2 regions of the Chryseobacterium sp. Y16C genome follow, and region 1 is predicted to be linked to the other one. Evidence: riboswitches for the same ligand, from Rfam matches in the RefSeq annotation. Region 1 holds a riboswitch; the other holds the start of a gene.

Evidence for each region. A riboswitch is a leader RNA that binds a small molecule or an ion and turns the genes downstream of it on or off. The one in region 1 is predicted to bind fluoride.
Region 2: it holds a riboswitch for fluoride, as region 1 does, so the genes downstream of both, MKS83_RS22125 (voltage-gated chloride channel family protein) here and MKS83_RS05525 (MutS-related protein) in region 1, are expected to answer to the same signal.

The regions. Positions count from the first base shown of each region.
Region 1 covers NZ_CP092711.1:1,263,787-1,271,305, reverse strand. The annotation lists gene MKS83_RS05535 (hypothetical protein) at 1-66, opposite strand, end outside; gene MKS83_RS05530 (MutS-related protein) at 104-1,594, opposite strand; gene MKS83_RS05525 (MutS-related protein) at 1,591-3,129, opposite strand; fluoride riboswitch at 3,308-3,378, opposite strand; gene MKS83_RS05520 (HAD-IC family P-type ATPase) at 3,437-5,767, opposite strand; gene MKS83_RS05515 (efflux RND transporter permease subunit) at 5,791-7,519, opposite strand, start outside.
Region 2 covers NZ_CP092711.1:4,855,550-4,863,068, reverse strand. The annotation lists gene idi (isopentenyl-diphosphate Delta-isomerase) at 1-16, shown strand, start outside; gene MKS83_RS22160 (hypothetical protein) at 16-492, shown strand; gene gcvT (glycine cleavage system aminomethyltransferase GcvT) at 502-1,578, shown strand; gene MKS83_RS22150 (hypothetical protein) at 1,639-2,082, opposite strand; gene MKS83_RS22145 (arsenate reductase family protein) at 2,088-2,438, opposite strand; gene MKS83_RS22140 (acyl-CoA thioesterase) at 2,564-3,031, shown strand; gene MKS83_RS22135 (sugar phosphate isomerase/epimerase family protein) at 3,031-3,900, shown strand; gene MKS83_RS22130 (GLPGLI family protein) at 3,924-4,763, shown strand; fluoride riboswitch at 4,886-4,953, shown strand; gene MKS83_RS22125 (voltage-gated chloride channel family protein) at 4,985-6,289, shown strand; gene MKS83_RS22120 (LysR family transcriptional regulator) at 6,319-7,200, shown strand; gene MKS83_RS22115 (YeiH family protein) at 7,303-7,519, shown strand, end outside.

The sequences.
Region 1 (7,519 bases):
GGCACATGATGTCATTAAGTAACAGAAAGATACGGCAACCAGCGCGCTTATCATTGGATTCTTCATCTATTCTTATGGTTTTGATTGTTTTTTTATTGATCAATTACTCGAATATTTTATTATAGAGATCTTCTGCAAAGCTTGTTGGCAGTGGAAATCCTTCGGTAAGTTTACCAATCTGTGTATCTTTTTCTCTAGATGCCTGAAGGAACAATATACTGTCTGTTTTATTCTGATAATAACTAAATGCGAAATCGTAGAGATGCGTGACAAAAAAGACTTTAATATTACTGAGCTGAAGGGCAGAAACAATCTGCGTGGCGACATCCGATCCTTCTTTTTCATTGGTTGCAGCGAAAGATTCATTGAAAAGAACAAAGTCTCCTTTCTTCAAATGACGGACAATTTCATTCATCCTATGAAGCTCTTCGTCAAATTTTCCGCTGTTCATTGACCTGTCTTCTTCTTTTTTAAAATGAGTGGCGATGTGTCCTGCAGGATTACTCTTAAATTTTGTGGCGGCAACAAAAATTCCACTTTGCATCATCAATTGGGCAATACCTACACTTCTTAAAAATGTTGATTTGCCGCCCCTGTTTACTCCCGTAATAATAAAGAGCAGTTTTTTATCACCGGAGATATCATTTCCAACCAGCTGATGTCCGGCTGTAAGAGCAAGGCATGGATCGTATAGTCCAGTGACATCAAATGATTCCTGGTCTGTAGGTACAGGTTCAGGGAATCCGACCGGCATTTTTAGATTCTTTAACCTGTCATGAAGATTAATGCACCCTAAATAAAAAGCCAGCTCATCCCGTATCAGGGTGAAAAAATCAGTGAGATGGTCATTGGCCTGTGCAAGTGTGTTTGCGGTACGGTTGACCATTTGATCGTTGAGACTGGAGAGTGCATTGCACCCACCGATATCCCTGGGGTTGATCTCAAAATAATAGCCTTCGATCTTTGAGGGAAAAAGCCAGTTCCACCAGGTATGTTTTTTTTGAGTATTTTTTCTCAATGTATATTGTGTTCCTTTGTTAGCTCTTCCCAGCTCTACACTGGTATGGATTCGGCCGTACAGTTTCAGACTTTTTAAATTTTCCATTACCTGTATGAAGTATGCATCATCCGTCTGTTCTATGAACATGCGGAAGAAGCGGAGCATTCCATCGGACTGAAATTGCGAGATAACCTGAGAAGTAATTTCGCGAAATTGACGTAAAAAATCCATAGAAATTTCCATAAGTGCAACAGAACTGTGCAACAGCGAGGTAGGATGCTTGATAAAAATACCATACCAACTTATTTTTTTGCTTTCAATAGCTTTTAAGGAAAGGTCAAACAGTGACTTTATAATCGCACTATTTGCTAGACAATCTTTCAAAATATTTTGTCTGTAGAGGATTGTGGGAATGTCATTTATATCTTCCTGAAGCAGGACCTTGGGAACAACAGTATCAATGACATTATTTCCGTCAGACATCGCATCAAGCAGTACCTGTAGTTCCAGGTCCTTCATAAGTTCATCACTATTCCATACCAGCGGTTGGCCAATATTGAAATCACGGTCAGGATATAAAAGATAAGGATTCATGAGTCAATGCGTTTTAAGAGCTGGTTAAAAGATAGTCCGTAACGTTCTGCCAGTGATCGTGCATATGCTTTTCCATCAGGATATTTTTTAATGATCTTAAAGGTTCTCTCGGCATCCGGACTTTCCGGGTTAACCGTTGCTGACATACTTATTGAGGTTTGTGTGGCTGCAGAAAGCTCTTCAATAAACGTTACCCAAACGCAGTACGAACCAATCTTTTCTACTTGCTCTATAATCTTTGAAGAAAGGAACTTACTGTCAAGGAGTGTTGTGGAAGAGAATATTTCATTAAGAATGATGATGCTCCGGGTAGATGCTCGCTGTATAATTGCATGTATCCTGTTGAGATCATTTTCAAGTTTGCTCTGTTGCAGCTGGATATCCTCTGATTTTTCAAAATGAGTTAGGATGTTGTCACAATGGAGTATTTTTGCGTTGCTTCCGGCAACTGGAAGCCCAAGATTGCCAAAGTAATGGACTTGGCCAAAAGTTCTTGCAAAAGTGGTTTTACCTCCCTGGTTAGGGCCTGATACAAATATGATCCGCTCTTTGCCGGAAAGAGAAAAATTGTTGAGTACAGGTTTTTTTTCAAGGGTAACAAGATGTGAAGCCAGTGCGGTATCGAACGTATCAAAGGCAAAGATATCAGCCTGTACCGGTGTAATTTCCGGATAACAGAAAGGGGAGCCATTAACTTCAATTTTTTTAAAATATTCTAAATAAGAAAGGTAGAAATGGACATCCCTGTCAAAATCCTGAATAATCTCATCTTGGAAATCCTGATTATTAAGATAAAAAAGTACGATCTTATCAAAGACAGCAGGATATAGGCTGGCAACTCCTTTGAGGATCTGAGCCTCCACATCATTCATATGGACGGAAACCGGAAATTTTTCAAGGTAGTTTTTATTATTACCACTTAAAAACCTGGAAAAAAGCGTTCTGGTTTCTTTATCGTAATCATCCTGTGATCTGTAGGGAAGTACCCTGACCAGCAGACCCTCAACCATGAGATCGTATCTGATTTTCCCTATTTCTGAAAACAGCTCTTCGATCATTTCGCGGCCGGCTATAAACTCAGAGGAACCTACATATTTGGATAGGTACTGAAAAAAAGCGCTGAATCCTTCGCTTTGAAGCTTCAGTGTCCCCAATTTTTCGTAAAGGGTCTGTACGATGGTGCAATAGGCATATACGGAATCCATGAACAATCTTTCCTTCTGGAATTGATAACGGCAATTTATTGCATTTTTCAGCATCATGCGCATGTCCCGCATTGCAGCGGAAAAGCCCAGTAATATTTCATATAATTCAGGAGTGTCTATTTCCTGCATGATCTGCTGCCGGTAGGTTATGGTATCAATGTCCAATGGCCAATTGGAGAAAATTGGTCGAAGTTCATATTCTTCCTTGCCGCGGATTACCTCACTGATAATCTGGTCTATATTCAGATCGATCATAAATTGGGGCATTAGGGGACTGGTTTTGGAAGCAGGAGTTTCCCCAGACCTGTACAATAAGCTTTTAAAATACATAGGCTGACTTTTTTAAGATTATGAAAATGGAGAACAGCAAATGCTTAGATACGGAAACGGTGTGAAGACAAAGTAGACCTATGGGATACCATGGCCCAAAAAAAGCTATGAAAAATAAGATTTTGATGAAAAGCTGTAATAAATCCATGACTGAACTGATTAAAATGTTAAACACTTAATTTAATCAGGCGTCATCAGCTCTTTTTTTGGAGCGGTTGGGAAAGGAAGAACACCATTTCCTTTTACTAAAGTAAATATACAACTTTTTTATCAATCCGTGAATTCTTTAGTAGAAGGGCTATAATTATTAGCTTTTCCTTCTGTAAAAAAGTATTTTTAAATACTCCAGCAGAACTGTAAACATTACCGATATCGTAAATAATATTACAATGTGAGCCAGCGGAACGGCCTGCATTAGGATACCAGCACTTGCCAGGATTGCTGATATAATTATATTTCCGGTTGTGACAGCGATGACCATTCTGCTCGGCCAGAATTTCCAGAAAGCATTTTTAACTCTGGTACAGTAAATGGTAAGCTGAGCCGAAAATATCAGGTATAGAAACATGTAGGTCTGAATCTGCTGCATTGGAACGTTCATCTTTCTCTGCATCAGGTAAATAAGCGTTACTCCCAATGTGGTCCATCCAAGTGCAAATATACCGGATATCTTTAAAATTCGTTTCATATCCCACTGTTCAATCTTTTGCGATATGGCAGCCCTATCTGTACCGAGCGTGATCGTAACCAGATCATTGAATACGACAACGAGCACAATAAGGTTTAGCGGAATAACAAAATCTTCAGTGAGTATATATCCTGCGGTCAGCAGCACGGAAAGCTCGATCGTTCTGGAAATCTTCGTGATTGTCCATGTTAGCATCCTTCTATAAACTTTCATTCCTCCCTGGATTACTTTAATGATATCCGAAAGTCCGGGTTGGGTCAGGATAACTTTGGCAGATGCCTTGGCCACATCGGTGGCATCCTTTACAGCAATTCCTATCTCTGCCTGCTTAAGTGCAGGAGCATCATTCATTCCATCACCGGTCATTGCGGTAATCAGCCCTTTTTGTTGAAGGGATTTGATGATCTGGTATTTATCTTCGGGATATATATTGGCCACTGAATCATATTCCATTGGTGATTGCAACACTTGATCCAGAGTTCCTGCCCTGTTGCCGATAGCCAGATCTTCACCTATGGCTTGCGCGGTCATTGCAGTATCACCGGTAATCATTATTATTTTAACGCCCATTCCCTTGATTGTCTGGACTAGCTGGAAAGCGTCTTTTCGCGGGTAATCGGCAAGTGATAGAAGGCCACATATCATTGTGTTTTCCTCACCGAGAACTGCGACTGCAAGGACACGGTTACCTGTTTTAGCCATCCTGTGATAAACTTCGTTTATCAGCTGAGGTGATGAGGTATACTGTTCCATCACCATTGGTGACCCAAGAATGATTCTTTGGACTTTATTTATGTCCGATACTGTTGCCTGTGAAAATTTATTGACCGGATTAAACGGCATAAATTCTTGACGGTTTAAAGGTTGAATATTTCTATTTTTTATTTCTTTTAGAATGGCAATATCCACAGGATTTAAGGATGAACTATCGCAGCATGCAGCGGCATATCGCAGCACCTCATTTTCGGTTTCTGTGGATAATGCTGTGATCTCTGAAAGGACTGGTCGGTTTTCAGTAAGTGTTCCGGTTTTATCAACACACAGCACCTGGATCGAGGCTGCTTCCTGCAGAGCTGTAAGACCGGTTACCAGAACCCCTTCTTTGGCGAGAGAACGGGCCTCAAGCGCGTTTGCAACAGTGAAACTTGCCGGCATTGATATCGGAACTGTAGCAATGACCAGTACAATAAAAAAAGGCAATAGGGGTAATAGCGCGAGTCCATTAATTATTGCAGAAATCAGGAGAACTGCAGCAAGGAAGAGATCTATTACAGCCAGATAGCGTACAACGCTGAAAAGGATCTTTTCCAGATGCCCCGGTGCGGAAGCTGTCTTTACAAGCTCCGCTGTTTTTCCAAAATAACTGCTGCTACCCGTGGCTGCTACTTTAACCAGTGCCTCGCCCGAGCGGACAACAGAACCACTGTAGATATTTTCATTTTCATTATAGGAAACAGAAGCAGATTCTCCTGTCACTGAAGATTGGTCCAGTTCAAGTGCTCCTTTAATCACAATACAGTCAGCGGGTACGATATCACCAGCTTTAAGGTGAATATAGTCCTGGGGCACAATTTCTTTTGCCATTAAAAATTGCCATTTGCTATTTCTTACCACGCGCACCCTTACCTGTATGTTTTGCTTTAAAAAATTAAGTGCTTTACGTGCGCGTCGTTCCTGCAGTTCCCCTATGATAGCACTGAAAATAAGTAGAACTACAATGATTGATCCCTGTAGCAGTTTGCCCAGTGCAATCTCCAGTATCAGTGCCATCTCCAATATCCAGGGAATGGGCCCCCAAAGACGTCTTAGTACACCTTTAAGACTATTTGTATGTTCTTCGGGTATTTCGTTATAGCCGAATTTGTTCAGGGCATCTCTGACTGCAATATCTGAAAGTCCCGTTTGCCCGCTTTCAAAGGTATTCTCAAAATTATTATCCTGTGCTGTCATCTTATATTAATTTAAAGTTTTTATCAATCATATTTTTTCGCAAACGTCGGTCTTTCATAAATGGCCTTTAGCAATGTTGGGAAAACAAACAGGAGCAAAGGGATACCTGTCATAAATCCACCGATAACGGCAATGGCTAATGCCTGCTGCATCTGGGCACCCATTCCAAGACCGAGGGCAAGCGGCAGCAGTGCAAGGATGGCACCGATTGCGGTCATGAGCTTCGGGCGTATACGCAGGGCAAGGGCATAGTTGACCGATTTTTCTACATTTCCTTTGGATTTTTCCATATTGAACATAAATTGATTGACTGTAAAAATGGCGTTTTCAGCTATAATCCCAACAATCATTATAATCCCGGTATAACTGCTCACGTTCAGGGGTGTGTTTGTCAGGTAAAGTGCGATCAGACACCCAGGTATTCCCAGTATGGAAATCAGCAGGACGAGAAGCGATATGCTCCATTGTCTAAAGAGGAAGAGCAGAACTGTAAATACTAAAAGACATGCTGCAATGAGAATGGTCAACAGCTCCCGGAATGACTGTTGCTGTTCTGCATAGGCACCGCCGAAGTTGACATAATAACCTGAAGGTAGATGGAGGTTCGCTGAAAAAATTTCTTTCAATTGCGCTACGGCCGTTCCGAGATCCTTACCGGCTAATCTTGAAGTCAATACGATACAAAGTTTCAGGTCTTCACGTTTATAATCGATTTCACCTTTTTCAGATTTTATACTGCAAAAAAATGAAAGAGGTCTTAGACTTCCATCTGGCAAAAAAATCATCTGTTTTAATATCTTATTGACATCATTCTGTTGATAGCCGGTCAGGCGTAATCTTATCTTTCGCATCTGCTCACCGTCCTGGATCTGTCCCACCTGTAGGTTTCCGAGCATAGATGACTGAACTGGAGAGGGCTCTGTAACAGCGGCATTGTCTCCAAGTACGATACCTTCGGTGTACATACGGAGCTGATTCTGAAAGTCAGTCTGACTAATTCCATAAAGTGCAAGCCTGGCATTGTCTGGACGGACAACAAGGGTGGGGCCTGCAGAAATCATTCCACTTGATATGTCTACCAGTCCCTTCGTATGTCGCATAATACTGTCGGCCTGTTTTGCTAGCCTTTCGAGTTCTCTCTGATCACTTCCGAAAATTTTTACTTCTATTGGACTGGGCGTACTCATCAGATTGCCCAGAAGATCCTGTATACGCTGTCCGAATTCTATGTTCATAACGGGTACGGAAGTCTGTATACTTTTTCGGAGCTGGTCGATAACCTCCTTAGTATCGTGTTTTCTGTCTTTTTTTAGCTGGATAAGATAATCACCATAATTAGGTGCTACGTTCCTGAAATCCAGCCTTAAGCCTGTACGTCTGGAATAGCTCTCCACATCGGGGTTTGAAAGGATCGTTCTTTCCATCCTCTGGCAGAGCAGATCTGTCTCCTCAATCGCGGTTCCACTAGGCGAAAAATAATCTAATACGATGGTTCCCTCATCCAGCTCAGGAAGAAAACCTGTCTGTAACTGACGGGAAGAAAACCAGCCCGCAAAAATTATAAAGAATATAAAAGAATAAGCCAAAAATGGCTTTCTATAGAGTTTGGTAAGCCAGGTATACTTATTTACATTTTGTTCATCATGGCTGTGGGAATTTTTATGCGGTCTGTATCCGATCAAAAGATGCAGAACAGGTGTTACGATCCATGTAGCGAAAAATGAACATATCAGTGTCAGTTCCATCGTTACA
Region 2 (7,519 bases), 1.3 Mb from region 1:
TAAATATCATTTTTAATGATGATCAGGCATTCACTATTCATTATCTTGTTATTCTTAGGGCAGTTTTTATCAGCTCAAAAGACACAAACGTATGAAAATACCCATTATTCTATCAATTATCCTGAAGGTTGGGTAGCTATGAACAATACGGATATTGTCAATATTTTCCCTAAAAATCAGATCGGAGCAGTTACCATTTCAGAATATCACGATTTAGACTTACCCTCCACCGAAATAAAAAAATTCATCCTGGCTCTTTACAAGTCTTCTGATGAAGAAAATAAAGTAAAAAGCAACAAAAGCAAAAAAGGATACACAGAATATTTTTATGAATATTTTGACCCGAAAGAAAAGCTTTTCTGGATCACCAAAGTTTTTCAGAGAGATAAAGAAATATATCTAATTGCCATCAATTGTGGTGAAAAATACTGGAACGGAAACTATATGAGCCTCTTTAACGAGACCTTTAATAGTTTTAAAATAAAGAAATAGAAATTAAATATGAAGAAAACAGCATTGTACGACAAACACGTTTCTTTGGGAGCTAAAATCGTACCTTTTGCAGGTTTTGAGATGCCTGTACAATATTCCGGAGTAACGGAAGAACATTTTGCAGTAAGAGAAAAAGCAGGATTGTTTGATGTTTCTCACATGGGACAATTTTTTATTGAAGGTCCGGGTTCAAAAGATCTTTTACAGTTCGTAACCACCAATAATGTAGACGCTCTTGAAAACGGAAAAGCTCAATATTCTTGTCTTCCTAACGAAAACGGAGGGATTGTAGATGATCTTATCGTTTACAAAATGGAAGATGACAAATATTTCGTGGTTGTCAATGCTTCAAACATTGATAAAGACTGGAACCACATTTCAAAATATAATACTTTCGGAGCAAAAATGACCAATGCTTCAGACGATATGTCCTTATTGGCGGTTCAGGGTCCGAAAGCTACTGAAATTCTTCAAAAACTGACAGAGACCAATCTTTCTGAAATTCCTTACTATCACTTCACAGTAGGTGCTGTAGCCGGAGTTGAGAATGTAATTATCTCCAATACGGGTTACACAGGAAGCGGCGGTTTCGAAATTTATTTCAGCAACGATGCAGCAGAAAAGCTTTGGGATGCAATCATCGAAGCAGGAACTGAAGAAGGAATTATTCCTTGCGGATTGGCTGCAAGAGACACTTTGAGACTTGAAAAAGGATTCTGCCTTTACGGAAATGATATCGACGATACTACTTCTCCAATCGAAGCTGGCCTAGGATGGATCACAAAATTCGATAAGGATTTCGTATCTAAAGAGACTTTTGCCAAGCAAAAAGAAGAAGGAGTAACCAGAAAATTGGTTGGTTTTGAATTAACTGATAAAGGGGTTCCAAGACACGACTACCCTGTTGTAGATGCAGACGGAAACGTAATCGGAAAAGTAACTTCAGGAACACAGTCTCCAATGAAAAAAGTAGGTTTGGGTCTTGCTTATGTTGACAAACCTCACTTCAAATTAGGTTCTGAAATATTCATTCAGGTAAGAAACAAAAATATTCCTGCAAAAGTAGTGAAAGCTCCTTTTGTATAATCTCTTAAAAAGATATAAATAAATCAGCCCCGCAGATATTGCGGGGCTGATTTTATAAAATTAGTCTGAAATATATTTTACCAGACAAGCTCCATTTTTAAGATTTAAATTTAGCCTTTCAATTAAAAATCGGACATCCTGTAGGAAAACTTCTTTAAGATATTCATATTCTATATCATGACCCCAGCAAATCTTATGATAAAATTCCGGATTATTTACTAATAAATCTTCCAGCTCTAGCAGCTTCAACCGTAAAGACCTTATTTCGATAAATTCATCATACTTCTCCCAGAAATCCAACAATGTAAGATCTATCTGTAAAACTTTCTCAATTTGTTTTAATAACCTCATTTCATCATCTCCGGCATCAACGTCTCCTTCTCCAGTCATTACCAGATTAAGCCCGTTTCTGCTATCGAACTGATATTTATTTTTTACATGTAAATACTCTTCAAGAGGTTCTTTAGCATCAAAAACTAAATTGATTTCTAAACCTAAACCCATGATTATTATACTCCAAAAAACTCCTGTAAAGCCGCCACATTATTTTTATCATTCCCCACAAAAATTTCTTTATCAGTAAGGAAAACAGGTCTTTTCAAAAAAGTATAATGATCCAATAACAATTCTTTAAAATCCTTTTCTGTTAGAGACTTTACATCCAAACCTCTCAATTTGATTTGGGTAGATTTTTTGCTGAATAAAGCTTCGTAAGACTTTGTTTTTTTGTGCATTTCTTCTAATTCTTCTTTCTTGATCGGTTCTTTTTTGATTTCGCGAAGTTCCCAATCTGTAAGGTCGAATTGTGCTAAAATTTTTCTGCAGGTGTCGCAGGTATTAAGATAAAATACTTTTTTCATTACTATTTTAAGTCTGTTATTAATTTAAATTCTTCTTCATTTCACTTTCAGGTTTCAAAAGTAGGATTTAATCTATGATTTTAAAAATTATTAAATACCTTTATTCAATCAAATTTTTAGTGGAAATGGAAAACAAACCTATTACTTTTCAGTTTATTTCAGAACCTTCAGATGTGAATTACGGAGGAAATGTGCATGGTGGAAGCGTTATGAAATGGATTGACCAGGCCGGTTATGCGTGTGCAACAACCTGGAGTGGAAATTACTCAGTAACCGTTTATGTCGGAGGAATCCGTTTCTATGAACCTATCAAAATCGGGGAAATTGTAAAAGTAGAGGCGCAGGTGATTTACACAGGATCTTCAAGTATGCATATTTCGATCAATGTTTTTTCAAGAAATCTGAAACAACCGAATTTTGATAAGAAAACACATTGCATCATTGTTTTTGTAGCCGTTGATGAAAACGGCAAAAAGCTTCCCGTACCCAAATGGATTCCCGAAACCGAAGAGGAAAAACAAAAAGAACAATACGCAAAACGTCTTATGGAACTGAGAACGCAGATCGAAGATGAGATGAAACCCTTTTTATAATGGATAGAAAAGATTTCATTACCTTATCTTCACTGGGATTCTTAGGATTATATTCTTGTGGAACTTCTAATTTAAATATGAATAAAAAATCATTGGCCATTCAGTTGTACACCGTTCGTGATGCTATTGCCAAAAACCTCGAAAAAACATTTGAGAAACTGGCTGAATTAGGATTTACAGAATTGGAAATCTATGGTTATAACGGCTCTTTCTTCGGAAAAACCAGAAATGAGTTTCAGTCTGTTCTGAAAAATGTGGGGTTAAAAGTAATCAGCTCACATCATACCACAGGTATTCTTCATAACGATGACGGCACTTTATTAAAAAATTGGGAAAAATCAGTTGAAGATTTACATTTCATCGGCTCAAAATACATGGTTTGTTCTTATCTTTTTCCGGAGGAACGAACGGTTGAAAATTATCTAAAGCTTCCGGAATTATTCAATAAGTCAGGAGACGTTACGAAAAAGGCAGAAATTCAGTTTGCCTACCACAACCATGATTTTGAGTTTGAAAAGTTTGATGATTCAAAAAATATTTATGATTTCATCCTGGAAAACACGTCTTCAGATTTAGTTAAAATGGAACTGGATTTGTATTGGATTTCAAAAGCCGGTTTAGATCCGCTGGTTTATTTTGAGAAATACCCGAAAAGATTTCCCCTATGGCATGTGAAAGACATGAAAGCCGGTACAAAAGACTTTGCAGAAATCGGAAACGGAACGATTGATTTTAAAAGGATTTTTGAAGCCAGAGAAAAAGCAGGACTGAACTATTGGTTCCTTGAACAGGACTCCAGTGATAAAGATATTTTTGATAGCATAAGAATCAGCAGAAAATATATTCTTGATCATTCTTATTTTAGATAGACTCAACTCCAAAATTATTAATTATGAAAAATTTATTAACACTTTCTTGTTTACTGATCATTTCTTTGGTTAGTTCACAAACCCACCGATATATTTATGAGCTTCAGTATAAGATGGACTCTACTGAGACGGGTTATGAAAAAGTGAATATGATTCTGGATATCACTCCGAAAGAAGTGAAATTCTATGGGAAAGATCTTGCCACTACAGATTCTTTGAATAAAAAATTCGGAATGAATTCCAGTTATACGGATATGACAGGCCAGGTGGTGAAAAGAAAGATCAATTCCTTTGATAATGAGAACTTCATCAATATCAAAAATGGATATTATACATTTAAAACTACTGATAAAATCAACTGGACGATTGCTGATGAGACTAAAAAGGTGGAAAATTACACCCTGCAAAAAGCAACAGCAAAATTTGGTGGAAGAAGCTGGACTGCATGGTTCTGTAAAGATATTCCATTTAATGAAGGACCTTTTAAATTCCGTGGATTACCCGGTTTGATCTTTGAATTATCTGATGCCAAGAAAAATTATATGTATACTCTTGTTAAAAGCAGCAAACTTGATAAGATCTACTCCACTTCAGATTTTCTGGAATCCAGCTTTGGAAATAAAGCCGTTCCTATCAACGAAAAGCAAAAACACAAGCTGATGATGGAGTTTTATAATGATCCTTTCGCCTTTGAAAGAAATAATTTCAACAAATCCAATAACGATCTTAGAATTAATATCAACGGAAAGGAAATTCATACTGTAGATGAGCTAAATACCCAAACCAAAAGCATGCAGGAGGTTATCAGAAAATACAATAACCCCATTGAAATAGATAAGGTGATGCATTATCCTATATACTAAAACAATAAGCGATTATCCGTTTTTATCAATTTTTATTTCAAATAAAGGGCAATATTAAATTTAGCTAAAGCCAATATGAATAATAAATCTTTTATCTTGTAATTATAATTCTTATATTTGCAGTATTAAAAGGAAATGGTGTTCTTCCTTACCCAACCGCTTTTCAAAAGCTGATGACGCCTGATTAAAAGATTATTAACAGTAATTCGATCAGGAAAGTTATGTCAAAAAACCAACGAACATTCAGCAGCAAAACAAAGTTTCATATTCAATTTTTCTTCAGAAGATTTCCTGCTTTGCCTTATATTTTAAAATGGCTGTGCATAAGTCTTATTATAGGTGCATTCGTAGGAAGTGCTTCAGCAGGTTTTTTACAATCTTTGGAATGGGCAACGAACTTCAGGGAAAATCATATATGGCTGATTGCCTTTCTGCCAGTTGCCGGTTTCTCGGTGGGACTTTTATACTATTATTTTGGTAAGGACATTGAAGCCGGAAACAACTTATTGCTTGAAAACATCCATACCCCAAAAGAGATTATTCCTTTTAAAATGGCTCCTTTTGTATACTTGGGAACGATAATCACTCACCTTTTCGGAGGTTCTGCAGGTCGTGAAGGAACCGCTTTACAAATGGCCGGAGCGATTGCCGACCAATTAACCCAACCATTTAAGCTCGACAAAAATGAACGAAAGATTTTAATCATTTCTGCTATCGCAGCAGGTTTTGGTTCAGTCTTCGGAACACCTTTAGCCGGAGCTCTTTTCGGACTTGAAGTTTTCCTGATCGGAAGAATTCGTTATACTGCCATTTTTCCTGCATTTATCGCTGCAATTTTAGCAGATTGGGTAACCAATCTTTGGAACATAAAACACACCCACTATCATATAGATCTTATCCCAAAACTTGAATTTCTTCCTATTTTATACAGTATTATTGCAGGAATTGCTTTTGGCATCTGTGCCGCAACGTTCAGTAAAGTGATTCATTGGGCCAGTTCGGTTTTTAAATCTAATATTAAATATCCTCCGTTTCGTCCTGTTATTGGCGGAGTTATTGTCGCAGTAGCCGTTTTTATAATGGGAACGACGAGATATATCGGTCTGGGAATTCCAACCATTGTAGAATCTTTTGAAAAGCAGCTTCCACTCTATGATTTTGCCTTAAAAATGACATTTACCATTTTTACCCTTTCTGCAGGTTTCAAAGGAGGTGAAGTAACCCCGTTATTCTTTATTGGGGCTACTTTGGGAAGTGCTTTGTCATTCTTTATACCCCTTCCGTTTGGCTTGCTTGCAGGAATGGGATTTGTGGCTGTTTTTGCAGGAGCTACCAATACTCCACTAGCCTGTATGCTTATGGGAATTGAATTATTTGGAGCCGAATGTGGGATCTACGTGGCCATTGCCTGTGTTGTCTCTTATTTATTTTCTGGAAACAACAGTATTTATACGAAACAAAAAATCGGAGAAGCAAAAAACAAAAGATTTGATAGTCTTAAGAATAAAAGTTTCTCTGATTTATAGGATTGCTCTTTATTTCATACCTTTAAATTATGTTTGATTACAGATTAAAAGTTTTTCACACCGTAGCTTCCCGGTCGAGCTTTACAAAAGCTTCAGAGGAGCTTAATATTTCACAGCCCGCTGTAACCAAGCATATTAAAGAAATCGAAAACCAGCTGAACACCAAATTATTTGACAGAAAAGGTACCAGTATCCAACTTACACAAAGCGGTAAAATTTTATTTGAATATGCTGAAAAAATCAGAAATATTTACCGTGATCTGGAATTTGAAATCAACCAAATCAATCAGCAGCATAAAGGGAAACTGATTATCGGAGCAAGCACTACTGTAGCTCAGTATATATTACCGGAGATTTTAGCCAAGTTCAATTTATATTATAAGGACATTAAAATTGAACTGATTACCCACAATACGGAAATTATTTCTGAACTTTTAAAAGAAGGGAAAATTGATCTGGGAATTATCGAAGGCGAATCTCAATCAAATTATTTTGATTATCAGATATTTAAAGCTGATGAAATTGTTTTGGTCGCAAAAGCGAATCATTCCTTAGCGAATAAAACACTAAATATCAAAGATTTATATCATCTGGAATTGATTTTCAGAGAGCCGGGTTCAGGTTCCTTAGAGTTCATTCAGAACCGCCTGAAAGAAAAAGGAATTTCTCTTGATAAATTGAATATTGTAATGCAACTGGGGAGCAGCGAAAGCATAAAAAATTATCTTCTACATTCAGACTCTCTAGCTTTTCTTTCTATAAGTACGGTGTTAAATGAGTTGAAAAATAATCAGTTGAGTATTATTGATATTAAAAACTTCAGTATTGAAAGGAACTTTCATTTTATTCTTCCTAAAGGTGAACAATCTGAGTTAATCAGGCTTTTCTTAAAATTTACTAGTCAGCTTTAAATCATCCAATATTATAACCTATAGTTATCCATTATAACAAAATACAATATAATTTGTAATATTAATTTATGGAATTTTGAACCATAATTTAAAATTTACAAGATGAAAAATTTCATCCCGAATGAAAATTCTAAAAAGCTTATTTTCATTCTACTGGCAGTAATCTGCTTAACACCCATTATTTCTTCCCCTATTGCATTACTTTTTGGTTTTATTTTAGCAGTTTGCATAGGAAATCCTTTTGAGAAAAGCTTACATCAGTATATTCATTTGCTATTACAAATTTCAATTGTAGGATTAGGTTTTGGGTTAAAACTAA